DNA from 3 places in the Pseudomonas cerasi genome. Region 3 is predicted to be linked to each of the others. Evidence: riboswitches for the same ligand, from Rfam matches in the RefSeq annotation. Region 3 holds a riboswitch; each other region holds the start of a gene.

Region 1 (4,439 bases), 130 kb from region 3:
GCGCCATGCTCTGGTGACACGGGCGTTGGTCGATACTGTCCAGATCATTGGTCACGCCGCCGAGCAGTTGCTGGATCAGTTCAGTGCCAGTGTCCGGCAACGGCGCCAGCGGATAGCCCTCTGCCTGCATGGCGCGCAGGATATTCAGCGCCGCAGCAGGCGTATCGAGCCCCACACCATTGCCGATCCGCCCGTCGCGAGTCGGGTAGTTGGCGAGGATCAGCGCCACGCGCTTTTCGCCATTGGGCAGGCGCGCAAGCTCGATCCAGCGCCGCGCCAGTTGCGCGACGAAATCCATCCGGTCCGGCTGGGCGCGGTAGCAGACCACGTCCGACTGGCTGCGCTCACTGCGCCAGGCCAGGTCCTTGAAGCTGATCGGCCGGCTGATGATCCGTCCGTCCAGCTCCGGCAAGGCAATGTGCATCGCCAGATCACGAGCGCCAAGGCCCTGTTCGCTGGCCTGCCAGGCAGGCTCGTTGTCCTGCGCGCAGATGGCCTGAATGACCGGCACGTTGCGCCGAAACGGCCGCAGATGCGGCGCTTCCGGACTCGACTGGGCAAAACCGGTGGTATTGAGGATCAGCTCGGTTTCAGCCTCATCCAGCCAGTCCTCCACCTGAGTGAAACAGCCGGGCTCCTTGAGGCTGGCCACGGCTATGGGCAGCGGGTTGATGCCTTGCGCCTGCAAGCGCACACAGAACTCATCGATGAAACCGGTATTGGCGGCCTGCAGGTGCGAGCGATAGAACAGCAGCGCTACCACCGGCTGCTCGGCAAGCCAGTCTGCCTGCCAATCGGCAAGCTGCGCGCTTGCCAAACGCGGATGGTAGATCGCCATGCGCGGCAACGGCGCGGGCTCGACCCAGGAATAATCGCGGTCCAGCCAGCGACTGGCCATGCAGTTGTACAGTTGCAGCGCGTTTTGCAGGCCGCCCTGACGCAAAAACTGCCAGAGTCGGTCGCGCTCTACGGCAGGCACGGTGCTCAAATCACTCAGCTCTGGATCAGGGCGGTCATCACCCGGCACCAGAATGACCTGAACGCCGCGTGCCGCGAGCTCCATCAGCCGCTCGACGCCGTAGCGCCAGTAGCCAATACCGCCGTGCAGAGAAATCAGGATGACCTTTGCGTGACGCAGCACTTCATCGACGTACAGGTCGACAGAGGCGTGATTCTGGACCTGCATCGGGTTGGCCAGACGCAGGCTGGGGTAGTCTTCGGGGAGCTGCCGGGCAGCTTCGGCCAGCAGCGCCAGGCTGGAGTCGCCGCTGCAGAGAATCACCAGCTCGGCCGGGGTCTGGCCCAGATCGGCAATATTGTCGTCAGGTACGAAACCGCCGGGCTGGGTTCTCAGTAAATGCATGGGTCAGCCGGCAATCGCAGCGTTGAGTTGCGCTTGCAGGGCTGCGGCATCCAGCTCCTGACCAATCAGCACCAAGTGTGTGGCACGCTCTTCATCGGCACGCCAGGCGCGGTCGAAGTGCTTGTCGAAACGCGTCCCGACACCTTGAATCAGCAGGCGCATCGGCTTGCCGGGAATGGCCGCGAAGCCCTTCACACGAAGAATGCCGTGCTGCACCACCAACTGATTCAGTGCATCGAGCAGGACTTTCTCGTCAGCTTGCGGCAGTTTCAGGGATATCGAATCGAACGCGTCGTGATCGTGGTCATCATGATCGTCATCGTCGTGGTGATCATGGTGGGTCTTGCGCGCATCGATATGCAGTTCGGACTCGGCACCGACACCCAGCAACACGCTGATCGGCAGGCGACCACTGCTGGCTTCGATCACCTTGACGGCAGGCGGCAACTCTTCGGCAACTTCGGCACGCACCGTCGCCAGACCTTCGGCGTCGATCATGTCGGCCTTGTTGAGGATCACCAGATCAGCGCTGGCCAGTTGATCGGCAAACAGTTCGTGCAGGGGCGACTCGTGGTCCAGGTTGGGATCAAGTTTGCGCTGCGCATCGACCTGATCAGGGAAGGCAGCGAAAGTACCAGCCAGTACCGCCGGGCTGTCGACCACCGTAATCACCGCATCGACCGTGCAGGCGTTGCGGATTTCCGGCCATTGAAAAGCCTGGACCAGCGGCTTGGGCAGCGCCAGCCCCGAGGTTTCGATCAGGATATGGTCCAGATCACCACGGCGCGCGACCAGTTCGCGCATGACCGGGAAGAACTCTTCCTGCACGGTGCAGCACAGGCAGCCGTTGGCCAGTTCGTACACCCGGCCGTTGGCTTCTTCTTCGGTGCAGCCGATCGTGCACTGCTTGAGGATTTCTCCGTCGATGCCCAGCTCGCCGAACTCATTGACGATGACCGCAATGCGCCGCCCTTCGGCGTTGTCGAGCATGTGCCGCAACAGGGTGGTCTTGCCCGAGCCGAGGAAGCCGGTGACGATGGTGACGGGAAGCTTGGCCAGTGTTTTCATCAGGTGCCCTTTGGCAATGCGGCGGGCAAACAGGACGAGAACCGCATGCAGGACACGCAGATCGGATCGCCACCGGATCACCCCGCCCGGTTGTAGTGAGAATTCTCCAGGGCCGCAGCATGTGCGGCCCGTTCGAGGCAGGTCTCCTGGCTCACGGCGGCGTGCGGCAGGCAGTGAGAAACGCCGACACGCATTCATCGCGCCTTCCCGCCGCAGCAGTGGCTGTGCAATGAACATGACCGTTTACAGTTGCGGGGGCAGCTGCGGCTTGTACCGCATTCCCGTCTTAGCTCCACTGGGTGATGTTTTACCCAGGGAGAACCTCGAGTCAGCAAGGCTACGCAGTGACTGCAGACAGGTCAATCGTTCAGATTGACGCTGCCCTGCCGCCCATGCTCTCCTGTGCGCCTTGTTTCGGGTGCCCCTCACGGGGTGAAACGGGAAACCGGTGCGCTCGCGTTGTCGAGCAAGTCCGGTGCTGCCCCCGCAACGGTAAGCGAGAGTAGGTCTGATCCACTGTGCCGCTGGCATGGGAAGGTGACCTTGCAGGCTTTGACGCACTGACGTCCTGGCCCCTCGCGAGCCCGGAGACCGGCCCGATATGCTTGCAATGACAAACCCGCGGTGGGCGGGCGCAGTTGAAACCTCCGGCATCTGCCGGCAGGCTCTTTTGCGCGTTGCCCACTTGCCGATTACCAACAAGAGGGAACGCCATGTCGACCATCAGCAGCCACGCCGCCGCGCCCAGCTCCACACGCACTCAACGCCTGACAGCCGCCATCAGCGCTGCGCTTCTCGGCGCCTGCCTGGTGTACTTCGCCGGTTTCTCGCACATCGCGGCCGTGCACAACGCGGCACACGACACCCGTCACAGCGCTGCCTTTCCTTGCCATTGAGGGCCACACAATGTTCAAGCGAATCGCCTACACCGCAGGTTTCACCGGCCTGCTCGCCGCCCTGCTGCTGACCCTGCTGCAAAGCCTGTGGGTGGTGCCGCTGATCCAGCAGGCCGAGACCTACGAAAACGCGCCTGCCGAGCAACTGCATCAGCACACGGACGGCGCGTTGGCCGAACACAGCCATGCCCATGAAGAAGCGGCCTGGGAGCCCGAAAACGGTTGGCAGCGTGTGCTGTCCACCACCGGCGGCAACCTGGTGGTCGCGGTGGGCTTTGCGCTGATGCTTGCCGGGCTTTACACCCTGCGGGCACCGGGTCGCACCGTGCAAGGCGCATGGTGGGGGCTGGCCGGTTTTGCCGTGTTCGTGCTGGCCCCGACCCTTGGCCTGCCACCCGAACTGCCAGGCACGGCCGCCGCCGAGTTGAGTCAGCGTCAGCTATGGTGGCTCGGCGCTGCTGCGTCGACTGCCGTCGGGCTGGCCTTGCTGGTGTTCGGCCAGAACTGGCTGCTCAAAGCACTGGGTGTGGCGATTCTGCTGGTCCCGCATGTGCTTGGCGCGCCACAGCCGCTGGTCCATGAAAGCCTGGCTCCCGAGGCTCTGGAATCGCAGTTCATGATGGCCTCGCTGCTGACCAACGCGCTGTTCTGGGTCGCTCTGGGATTGATCAGTGCCTGGCTGTTCCGCAAAAACGATGTGCACGCCGACCATGTCGACCTGCATCAGGCCTGATCCAGTTACCCTTCAACCCGGCGCACCTCTGGTCGCCGGGCTGGGCTGTCGGCGCGGCTGCTCGGCTGCGCTGTTGCGCGATCTGCTTGAGCAAAGCCTGCAGGCACTTGAGCTGGACATTGCCCGGGTGACCGCGCTGGCGTCCATCGACCTGAAACAAACCGAGCCCGGTCTGCTTGAGCTGGCCGGGCAACTGGCAGTGCCACTGGTATGCTTCAACGCCGCGCAACTGGTAGCGTGGGAACTGCACCTGACGCACCGCTCTGCGCAGGTCTTCCAGAGCACTGGCTGTCATGGCGTCGCCGAAGGCTCGGCCCTGGCACTGGCGGCGCAACTGGGAGACGGTACGGCCACGCTGCTGATAGAACGACAGAAAAGC
Region 2 (4,439 bases), on a different contig from region 3:
CGATGCCAGCCACAGGTTCTGGATCGCGCAGGACAGCGATGCCATGTCCATTTCGGGCAAGGTGCGACGCCCGAAAATGTGTTGCTCACGCCCTTCCATCAGCGCGGCGACCAGCACTTCTGCGCAGTCGTTGATGCCTTCGACCTTGAGCTTCATGAACTCGTCGGTTCGCTCCCCCAGCGCCTCGGCGGTACGAACACGCTCCTCCTCTACCTGCGCCTGCATCCTGCCGCGCAATAGCGGATCGCTGATGCGGATGAAGCGCCACGGCTGCATCAGCCCGACGCTGGGAGCCTGATGCGCAGCTTCGAGCACGCGCGCCAATAGCTCGGGCGCGACCGCACCACCGATGAAGTGGCGCATGTCGCGACGTTCGGCGATAGCGCGGTACACCGCAGCCCGCTCTTCGGGGCTGAACGCTTGCTCGGTCATGGTTTGAACAGCGCCGCAATCGCCCGGGGGCAGGAAGGAAAATAGAAATGCACGTAGGACGCGGTCAGACGACCCAAACGATAGACCGCTTCTGCGCCGCGCCCGCCATTGGGGCTGACGCCACGCGCAATCGGCTGCAGCTCGGTGCTGGTCAGCGAGTGGTGATAGGTATGGCCGTGCAGCGTGCCCTCGGGCAGCTCGACGGCCTGCAAGGCCAGCGCCGCCAGACGCTTCTGCATGACCGCTTCACCGGACAGCAAGCCGACCAGTTCGGCGCGCACGCCCTCGACATCGGTCAGGGCTTCGAGCAAATAGAGCATGCCGCCGCACTCGGCAAGAATCGGCTTGCCGGCAATATGGTGAGCCCTGATCGAAGCCTGCATTGTGCCATTGGCGGCCAACGCCACGTGGTGCAGCTCCGGGTAGCCACCGGGCAGGTACAGGCTGTCGGCCTCGGGAAGCTCGCGATCATGGACCGGCGAGAAGAAACTCAGCTCGGCGCCCATGTTCCTCAGCAGTTCCAGGCTCGCGCCATACAGAAAGGCAAAGGCTTCATCGCGTGCGATGGCAATGCGTACGCCGCGCAGCAGCGGTTCGACATGAACCGGGTCGGGCGCGGTAAAGGTCACGGCCGGCGGCAAAGCCACTTCACAGGTGCTGGCCAGCGCCGCAGCAGCCATGTCCAGACGCACGTCCAGATCATTGAGCTCACTGGCCTGGACCAACCCCAGATGACGGCTGGGCAATTCGAAGCCGACTTCCCGGGACAGTGCGCCGTACCAGCGCAGGCCTTCGGTCAGGCTGTTCTCCAGCAACTGCGCATGGCGTACCGTGCCGACGCGATTGGCCAGCACGCCGGCGAACGGCAGATCAGGCTGATAGCGCGCCAGGCCCAGCGCCAGTGCGCCAAACGTCTGCGCCATGGCCGTGCCGTCGATCACACCGAGTACCGGCACGCCAAAATGCCGGGACAGGTCGGCGCTCGACGGCGTGCCGTCGAACAGCCCCATGACCCCTTCGATCAGAATCAGGTCCGCCTCGTCAGCCGCCTCCCACAACAGGCGACGGCTTTCATCGGCACCGACCATCCACATGTCCAGTTGATAGACCGGCGCACCACTGGCCCGCTCAAGAATCATCGGGTCAAGAAAGTCCGGGCCGCACTTGAACACCCGGACCTTGCGCCCCTGGTTGCGGTGCAAGCGTGCCAGTGCAGCGGTCACCGTGGTTTTGCCTTGCCCGGAGGCAGGCGCAGCGATCAATACCGCCGGACAATCACGCGGGGCTCTCATTGCAATGCGCTCAATGATGAAGGGTTCACAGCTCGATACCTTTCTGCGCACGAATACCGGCCTGAAACGCGTGCTTGACCACGCCGATCTCGGAAACGGTATCGGCCAGGTCGATCAATTCGGCTTTGGCACCGCGGCCAGTCACCAATACATGCTGCATCGGCGGACGTGCCTGCAGGTCGCTGAGCACTTGTTCAAGGTCGAGGTAGCCATGTTTGAGGGCGATGTTCAGTTCGTCGAGCACCACCAGACCAATGGCCGGATCGCGAAGCATTTCCTGAGACACGGCCCAGGCGGCTTCGGCGGCGGCGATGTCGCGCTGGCGATCCTGGGTTTCCCAGGTGAAGCCCTCACCCATTACGTGATAGCGCACCTGCTCGGGGAAACGGCGGAAAAACATTTCTTCGCCCGTGCTGTTGCGGCCCTTGATGAACTGCACCACACCACACTGCATGTCGTGGCCCATGGCGCGGGCGAGCATGCCGAATGCCGAGCTGCTCTTGCCCTTGCCATTGCCGGTCAATACCAGCAGCAGGCCGCACTCGTTGGGCGAGCTGGCGATACGCTCGTCCATGACGGCTTTCTTGCGCTGCATGCGCGCCAGATGGCGTTCGTCGCGTTCGGGGGATTCGTTCATCTGGGTTCTCCGCTCGGGGCAGGCGACAACAGACGGAAGGACAGCACTGGACAGCACGGCAACGCCCTGCACAGAACATCACCCTCCGTGATGTCATTGAGTGATTCAGGCCGGTCTCCGGGCTCATGAGCGGGTCACCCCGGCTGCGCGCCTTCCCATGTCGAAACACAGTGGCGTCAGGCACAGCCTTGACTCATTTACCGTTGCGGGGGCAGCGCCGGGATCGGATCTGTCGACCCACACCGGCTTCCCTGTTTCACTCTGCCAATCGGGGATTGCAGAGCACCTGAAACAAACCGCGAAGGGTAGAGGGTTGGACCGGGAGCGTCAATCGACACCGTCGCCGCGGAACGTGATTGAACCTAGCGGGTTGGCGGTGCCTCTATCAGTTACTGGACCATGCCCTTGTTAATGGAGATCGACAATGTTCAAACTCAGCCCCCACTACGCAGTGTTGCTTCTGGTCGCCGGCGGCCTCGCTGCCTGCGGCGAGTCTTCGAGACTGCAAGTCTCGGATGGAACAGGCCCCTCGCCCAAGCTGCCGGAGCCCAACAAGACGCTGATCCCGACCGTCAACATCGCCCCTGCCGTAGGCTGGGAAAAAGGCGCCAAGCCGGTCGCCGCGCCGGGCACACAAGTGGCTGCGTTCGCCGAAAACCTCGACCACCCGCGCTGGCTGTATGTGTTGCCCAACGGTGACGTGCTGGTCGCAGAAACCAATTCGCCCGCCAAACCGGATGACTCCAAAGGCATTCGCGGCTGGGTGATGGAAAAAGTCATGGGCCGCGCCGGTGCCGGTGTGCCCAGCGCCAACCGCATCACGTTGCTGCGCGACGTAGACAAGGACGGTGTGGCAGAGACGCGCACGGTTTTCCTGCAAAACCTCAATTCGCCGTTCGGCATGACCCTGGTGGGCAACAAGCTGTATGTCGCCGATACCGATCGCCTGATCAGCTTCCCGTATGAATCAGGGCAGACCTCGATCAGCGCGCAGGCGACCAAGGTGGTCGACCTGCCGGGCGGCACGCTCAATCACCACTGGACCAAGAATGTCATCGCCAGCAAGGATGGCAGCAAGCTGTACGTGACCGTGGGCTCCAACAGCAACGTGGCCGAAAACGGCATGGACAAGGAAGAGGGTCGTGCGGCGATCTGGGAAGTGGACGCGGCCACCGGCAACCACCGGATCTTCGCGTCGGGCCTGCGCAACCCCAACGGCATGGATTGGGAGCCGAAGACCGGCAAACTGTGGACGGCGGTCAACGAGCGCGACGAGATCGGCAGCGATCTGGTGCCTGACTACGTCACCTCGGTGCAGGACGGCGCATTCTACGGCTGGCCTTACAGCTACTACGGCCAGCATGTCGACGAGCGCGTCAAGCCGCAGAACCCGGCACTGGTCGCCAAGGCGATTGCCCCGGATTACGCAGTCGGTCCGCACACCGCTTCGCTGGGCCTGGTGTTCGCTGACGGCAAGACACTGGCTGCACCGTTCAACGAAGGCCTGTTCATTGGCCAGCACGGCTCATGGAACCGCAAACCGCACAGCGGCTATAAGGTGGTGTTCATTCCATTCAGTGGCGGCAAACCCAACGGCACACCGGTCGATGTGTTGACCGGCTTCCTCAACAAGGATGAAAAAGCCATGGGCCGTCCGGTTGGCGTGGTCAATGACCAGCGCGGCGGTTTGCTGGTGGCCGACGATGTCGGCAACAAGATCTGGCGCGTGACATCAACCAAGACTGCTCAGTAACGCCGAGCGGTGATTCCTGTGGGAGCGAGCTTGCTCGCGAAGAGGCCGACACAGCTACGGCGATCCCCAGCGTGCCACGCTCCAGCGTGGACACGCCTTTCTGGACGCTCTGCGTCCGATCCTGAGGCTGGAGCTGGGGGGAGCCGCTGATCAGCGGTTCCTGCCTAAGGCCGATTCTGCGCCAGACTGGACGGCTGAATCACGCGCTTGGCGTTGAGGTAGGCTCTCTGCCAGTAAGGCTTGTCGAGGCTGTCGAGCTTGACCGTGCCACCGGTGGCCGGCGCATGCACGAAGCGGCCTTCGCCCACGTAAATCCCCGCATGCG
Region 3 (4,439 bases):
ATCCCCAGTGATGCCGCCGAGTCGCTGCCGAAGGTGAACGCGTCCAGCGCTCGCCGGTGCCAGAGGCACACCAGCAGGCCTGCCAGTACTGTCGGCACAGCCAGCCAGACCGAGTGCCAGCGCACACCGCTGAGGTTACCCAGCAGCCAGAACATGATGCCGCGTGCCTGCTCGGAGCTTGCCGATTTGGTGATCAGAAACGAGGTCAGGGCATTGAACAGTTGCGACCCGGCGATCCCGGCCAGAATGATCTGCCCGGCTGCCGTAGTGCCGCGTGAGGAATGCGCCAGCAGGGCGACCAGCGAAAACGCCGCCACGGCCCCGACAAAGGCGCCTGCCGACATTGAGATCGCACCTGCACCAAAGCCCAGAATGGCGACCAGTACCGCGCCGGTCGAAGCCCCTGCGGAAATCCCCAGCAGATACGGGTCTGCCAGCGGGTTGCGCAATAACGATTGCAACACCACACCACAGATCGCCAGCCCGGCCCCGCAGGCCGCCGCGACAATGGCGCGGGTCAGCCGGTAGTTCCAGACGATGCCTTCGTCTATAGGGTCGAGTACATAGCCAGCGCCCCAGAGTTTGTTGGCCAGCACCTGGAAAACCACGTTCAGGCTGATCGAGGTTTCGCCGATCGCGGCTCCGATCATGATCGCCAGCACCAGCACTGCCGAGACCCAGAGCACATGAACCAACGCTATCGGCAATCTCATTTGGCAGCGTTGAAACGGTTGGCGGCGTCAGCCAGTTCCTCGAACCCGGTGAACAGGCGCAGGCCCGCCTGCATGCCCTCGGCGTCGATGATCACGATCCGGTCATGCTTGACCGCGTCCATGTTGCGGGTCACCGGGTCGGTCTTGAGGAATTCGATTTTTTTCAGGTAATCGTCGGCCGGGAAGCGGCGGCGATCCATGCGCGCGATGACCAGAATGCTCGGGTTGGCTTTGGCGATGGTTTCCCAGCCCACAGTCGGCCATTCCTCGTCGGACTGAACGATATTGCGCATGCCCAGGCTGTTGAGCATGAAGTCCGGAATGCCTTTGCGGCCGGCCACGAAAGGGTCGCTGGCGAGGTCGGAGCTGGAGAACCAGAACAGCGCCGAGACGTCATTGGCCTTGTTCTGCCGGACGTTGGCGATCGCTGCGCTCAGGCGGGCCTTGAGGTCGGCAACCAGCGCGTCGCCGCGATCCCGCACATCGAAAATCTGCGCCAGTTGCTCGATGCTCTTGTAGATGGTGTCGATGCGGAACGGCTCCAGGCGTGTGCCATCGGCACCGACCAGATTGTCCTTGCCTTCGCAGTCGGACGGCAGGATGTAGGTGGGTATCTTCAGGTCATGGAACTGCTCGCGGGTGCCGACCACGCCCTGTTTGCCGACCATCCACTCCAGTTGCACGGCCACCAGTTCCGGTCGCTTGCCAATCACTGCCTCGAAACTGGGCTCGTTGTCGGCCAGGCGCTCGACCTTGTCGTTCTGCGCCTTGAAGCGTGGCAATACATTGTTGAACCACAGGGAAGTGCCGACCAGTCTGTCGCCCAGGCCCAGTTCGTAAAGCATTTCGGTGCCGGCCTGGCCAATGGTGACAGCCTTGGTCGGCGCATGCTGGAAGGTCAGGGTCGCGCCACAGTTTTCAAGGGTCAGCGGGTACTGAGTGGGGGCGGCGAGGGCCAGGGTGGACAGCGTCAGGCTGGCAGCGAATGCGGCGAGGCGGGGCAGCGACATGAAATGCGGTCTCCGTTGGAGCAGGTGCCAGGGCGCAATGCACATCAGGAAACACATCCCCGGATGATCACCGGGCACGACAGGAAATGCCGACGCGTGCGGATGTCCTTCCCGGACACCCCGCCGGTTAGTGGATTGAAGCGGGTCGGCAGGTCTCCTGACTGACACGTCATCGCCAGGCTCCGGCCTTCCCGGATCACGATCCAGTGGCAGTCATGGAGCAGGCTCGGTGCCTACAGTTGCGGGGGCAGTTTCGTTTTTCGCCTGGTGAGAAAGGCGTGCGAATTCCCTGTTAGTTCCTCTCGGAAACCGACGCGCGGCATGGTAAACGATAAGCGTTTTAGTGGCTAATCCTTTGCGCACAGCTGCTGCAGCACACGGTCTGTGGGTCCAAAACCGTCCCGATGGGCACTGAACTTTCGGGAAAAACGCTTAAATTATCTTCATGTTCACGTCCGTAAAACCGCAAAGGCCCATTCCAGAGCGTTCGCGTGAAAAACATGGCGCTGGGCCACAACACGTTTTTCACATCTTCTTCACCGCATCGGGACGATGCTGAACCTATCTTGCCTGCACGGGAGCGGCACAGACCTCGGGCACTCCCTGGGTCAACGCCACACATAGGTTCATGGCAGGAGTGGTCCCTTGACCGACACGATAATCAACAAGAATGTACTTCCCCGTTCGGGCACCAGTCAGCGCTACAAATTGCATCGGCACATCGTATCGATGTCCGTTGCCGTCGTGCTGACGGCTATCTGTGCATGGTTCTACTCGGCGTTCTCAGGCGTGCATGTGGTGGACCTGGGGGTCGGCAGCAACCTGAGCGTTTCCGGCCTTCGCGAGCACTGGCGGCAAGGCAATGTGGTGGTGATGATTCGCCACGCCGAACGCTGTGACCGCTCGAGCAACCCGTGCATGAGCGACGCCGACGGCATTACCTCCAACGGCCGCGACGCCGCTCTGGCGGTGGGCGCCGGGTTGCAGAAAATGGGTATGGACCACGCGCGCATTATCGCCAGCCCCAAGACCCGCACGCAACAGACTGCGCAACTGTTGGCCGGGCACGCGGTGGCTGGCCAGGACTGGATCAACGACTGTGACAGCGGCTTCATGAAAGCGGTGCAGGCCCACAAGGTCAGCGGCGAGAACATGGTGCTGGTGACCCACAGTGGCTGCATCGATCAGTTCGAGCGCAAGGTCGGCGTACCTGGCGGCGAGCGCTCCAGTGAGTACGCCCAAGCGTTTTTCGTAAAAATAGACGGCAGCCATCCGCCGAAAATCCTCGGCTCCCTGAATGCCGGGCAATGGGCAAACCTCAACAGCGAGCAATTCAATTGACGACATCTTCCAGCGCCAGGCTGCGGTTCTACGGCATCAACCTGGGTGTACCGGTGTTTTTCGCGTTACTGGTCTTCGTCACCTTCGACCTGACCACGATCGACCGGCAACTGAGTGACCTGTTTTTCGATTCGACGGCCGGGGTGTTTCCCATCGGCCAGAGCCATCTGTTCGAGAACATCACGCACAGATGGGCGCGGATCCTTCCGAACTGGACCGGAGAGCTGGCGATCATTGGTGCGATGCTGTCCTTTGTCTGGCCGTTGCTGGAAAAATATGATGATTCGCGCCTCGCGAGGCGGCTGACGGGCTCTCGGTTGGGCACCTTCCTGCGCTTTGCACGCAGGCACCGGCTGGACTTCTTTTTCGTCATCGTTGCCTTTGCGCTGAGCACCGCTATGATCCATTACCTGAAAAGCCATACCAGCGTTTACTGTCCTGTCGAGACTACCTTGTACGGTGGCAGTCAGGCGCACATCGAGTGGTTCAGGAACTTCAACCTGCTGCACGAGGCCGGCGCCGGGCGATGCTGGCCGGGCGGTCACGCGTCAAGCGCGTTCAGTCTGCTGGCCCTATACTTCGTGGCTCGTCGCTATTGCTGGCGGCATTCGAATACTCTGCTGGCGACCATTCTGCTGCTCGGGATGATTTACGGCACCACGCGGGTGCTGCAAGGCTGGCACTTCATGTCGCACACCTTCTGGGCAGGTATTGTGGTGTGGCTGAGCACGTTGCTGGTTGCCTTGTGCTTCTATGGCCGATCGAGGTTGCAACAGCCGATTCGCCAGGCGTTGGCCGTCAACAAACCTGATGCATTCGTCACTCGACCTGCAGACGCACTGGCGACAGGTTCCCGGTCGGCCGGGTAGAACAACAACAAGGCGCGGCAATGAACATTCTGGTTATTGAAGACCATCGTGATATCCACGATAACCTGCTGGAATTCTTCGAGCTCAGGGGGCATGCGGTAGAAGGGGCGCTGGACGGCCTGAGCGGGCTGCATCTGGCCGCGTCGAAACGCTTCGATGCGATCATTCTCGACATCATGCTGCCCGGCATCGACGGCAACCAGATCTGCCACAGCCTGCGCCAGTATTCGAAGTCGGAAGTCGCGATTGTGATGCTCAGCGCGCGCGATGAACTGGATGATCGGCTCACCGGTTTCAAGGTGGGGGCCGACGACTACATCACCAAGCCGTTTGCAATGTCCGAAGTGCTCGCCAGGGTAGAAGCGATCGTTAGCCGACGGCAGCGCCAGGACAACCGGATGATGGTGGTTGCCGACCTGCAGTTCGATCTCGACACCCTGGAGGTCACCCGCAAAGGCGTGCCTTTGAAGCTCAACCCGACCAACATGAAGCTATTGGAACTGCTG

The links. Region 3 has a riboswitch for cobalamin ahead of PI739_RS21060 (ABC transporter substrate-binding protein). Riboswitches for the same ligand answer to the same signal wherever they lie in the genome.
Region 1: linked by a shared signal. The riboswitch ahead of cobW (cobalamin biosynthesis protein CobW) and the one ahead of PI739_RS21060 (ABC transporter substrate-binding protein) in region 3 are both predicted to bind cobalamin.
Region 2: linked by a shared signal. The riboswitch ahead of cobO (cob(I)yrinic acid a,c-diamide adenosyltransferase) and the one ahead of PI739_RS21060 (ABC transporter substrate-binding protein) in region 3 are both predicted to bind cobalamin.

Annotation. Positions count from the first base shown of each region.
Region 1 is NZ_JAQJVM010000003.1:1,122,313-1,126,751, forward strand. Features, by position in the region: gene cobN (cobaltochelatase subunit CobN) at 1-1,363, opposite strand, end outside; gene cobW (cobalamin biosynthesis protein CobW) at 1,367-2,431, opposite strand; cobalamin riboswitch at 2,551-2,772, opposite strand; cobalamin riboswitch at 2,831-3,045, shown strand; gene PI739_RS20575 (CbtB domain-containing protein) at 3,145-3,327, shown strand; gene PI739_RS20580 (CbtA family protein) at 3,338-4,060, shown strand; gene PI739_RS20585 (cobalamin biosynthesis protein) at 4,038-4,439, shown strand, end outside.
Region 2 is NZ_JAQJVM010000002.1:516,097-520,535, forward strand. Features, by position in the region: gene bluB (5,6-dimethylbenzimidazole synthase) at 1-432, opposite strand, end outside; gene PI739_RS11515 (cobyrinic acid a,c-diamide synthase CobB) at 429-1,724, opposite strand; gene cobO (cob(I)yrinic acid a,c-diamide adenosyltransferase) at 1,750-2,361, opposite strand; cobalamin riboswitch at 2,453-2,666, opposite strand; gene PI739_RS11525 (PQQ-dependent sugar dehydrogenase) at 2,786-4,114, shown strand; gene PI739_RS11530 (C40 family peptidase) at 4,279-4,439, opposite strand, start outside.
Region 3 is NZ_JAQJVM010000003.1:1,248,331-1,252,769, reverse strand. Features, by position in the region: gene PI739_RS21065 (FecCD family ABC transporter permease) at 1-713, opposite strand, end outside; gene PI739_RS21060 (ABC transporter substrate-binding protein) at 710-1,723, opposite strand; cobalamin riboswitch at 1,854-2,052, opposite strand; gene pmrG (lipopolysaccharide core heptose(II)-phosphate phosphatase PmrG) at 2,369-3,064, shown strand; gene PI739_RS21050 (phosphatase PAP2 family protein) at 3,031-3,933, shown strand; gene PI739_RS21045 (response regulator transcription factor) at 3,954-4,439, shown strand, end outside.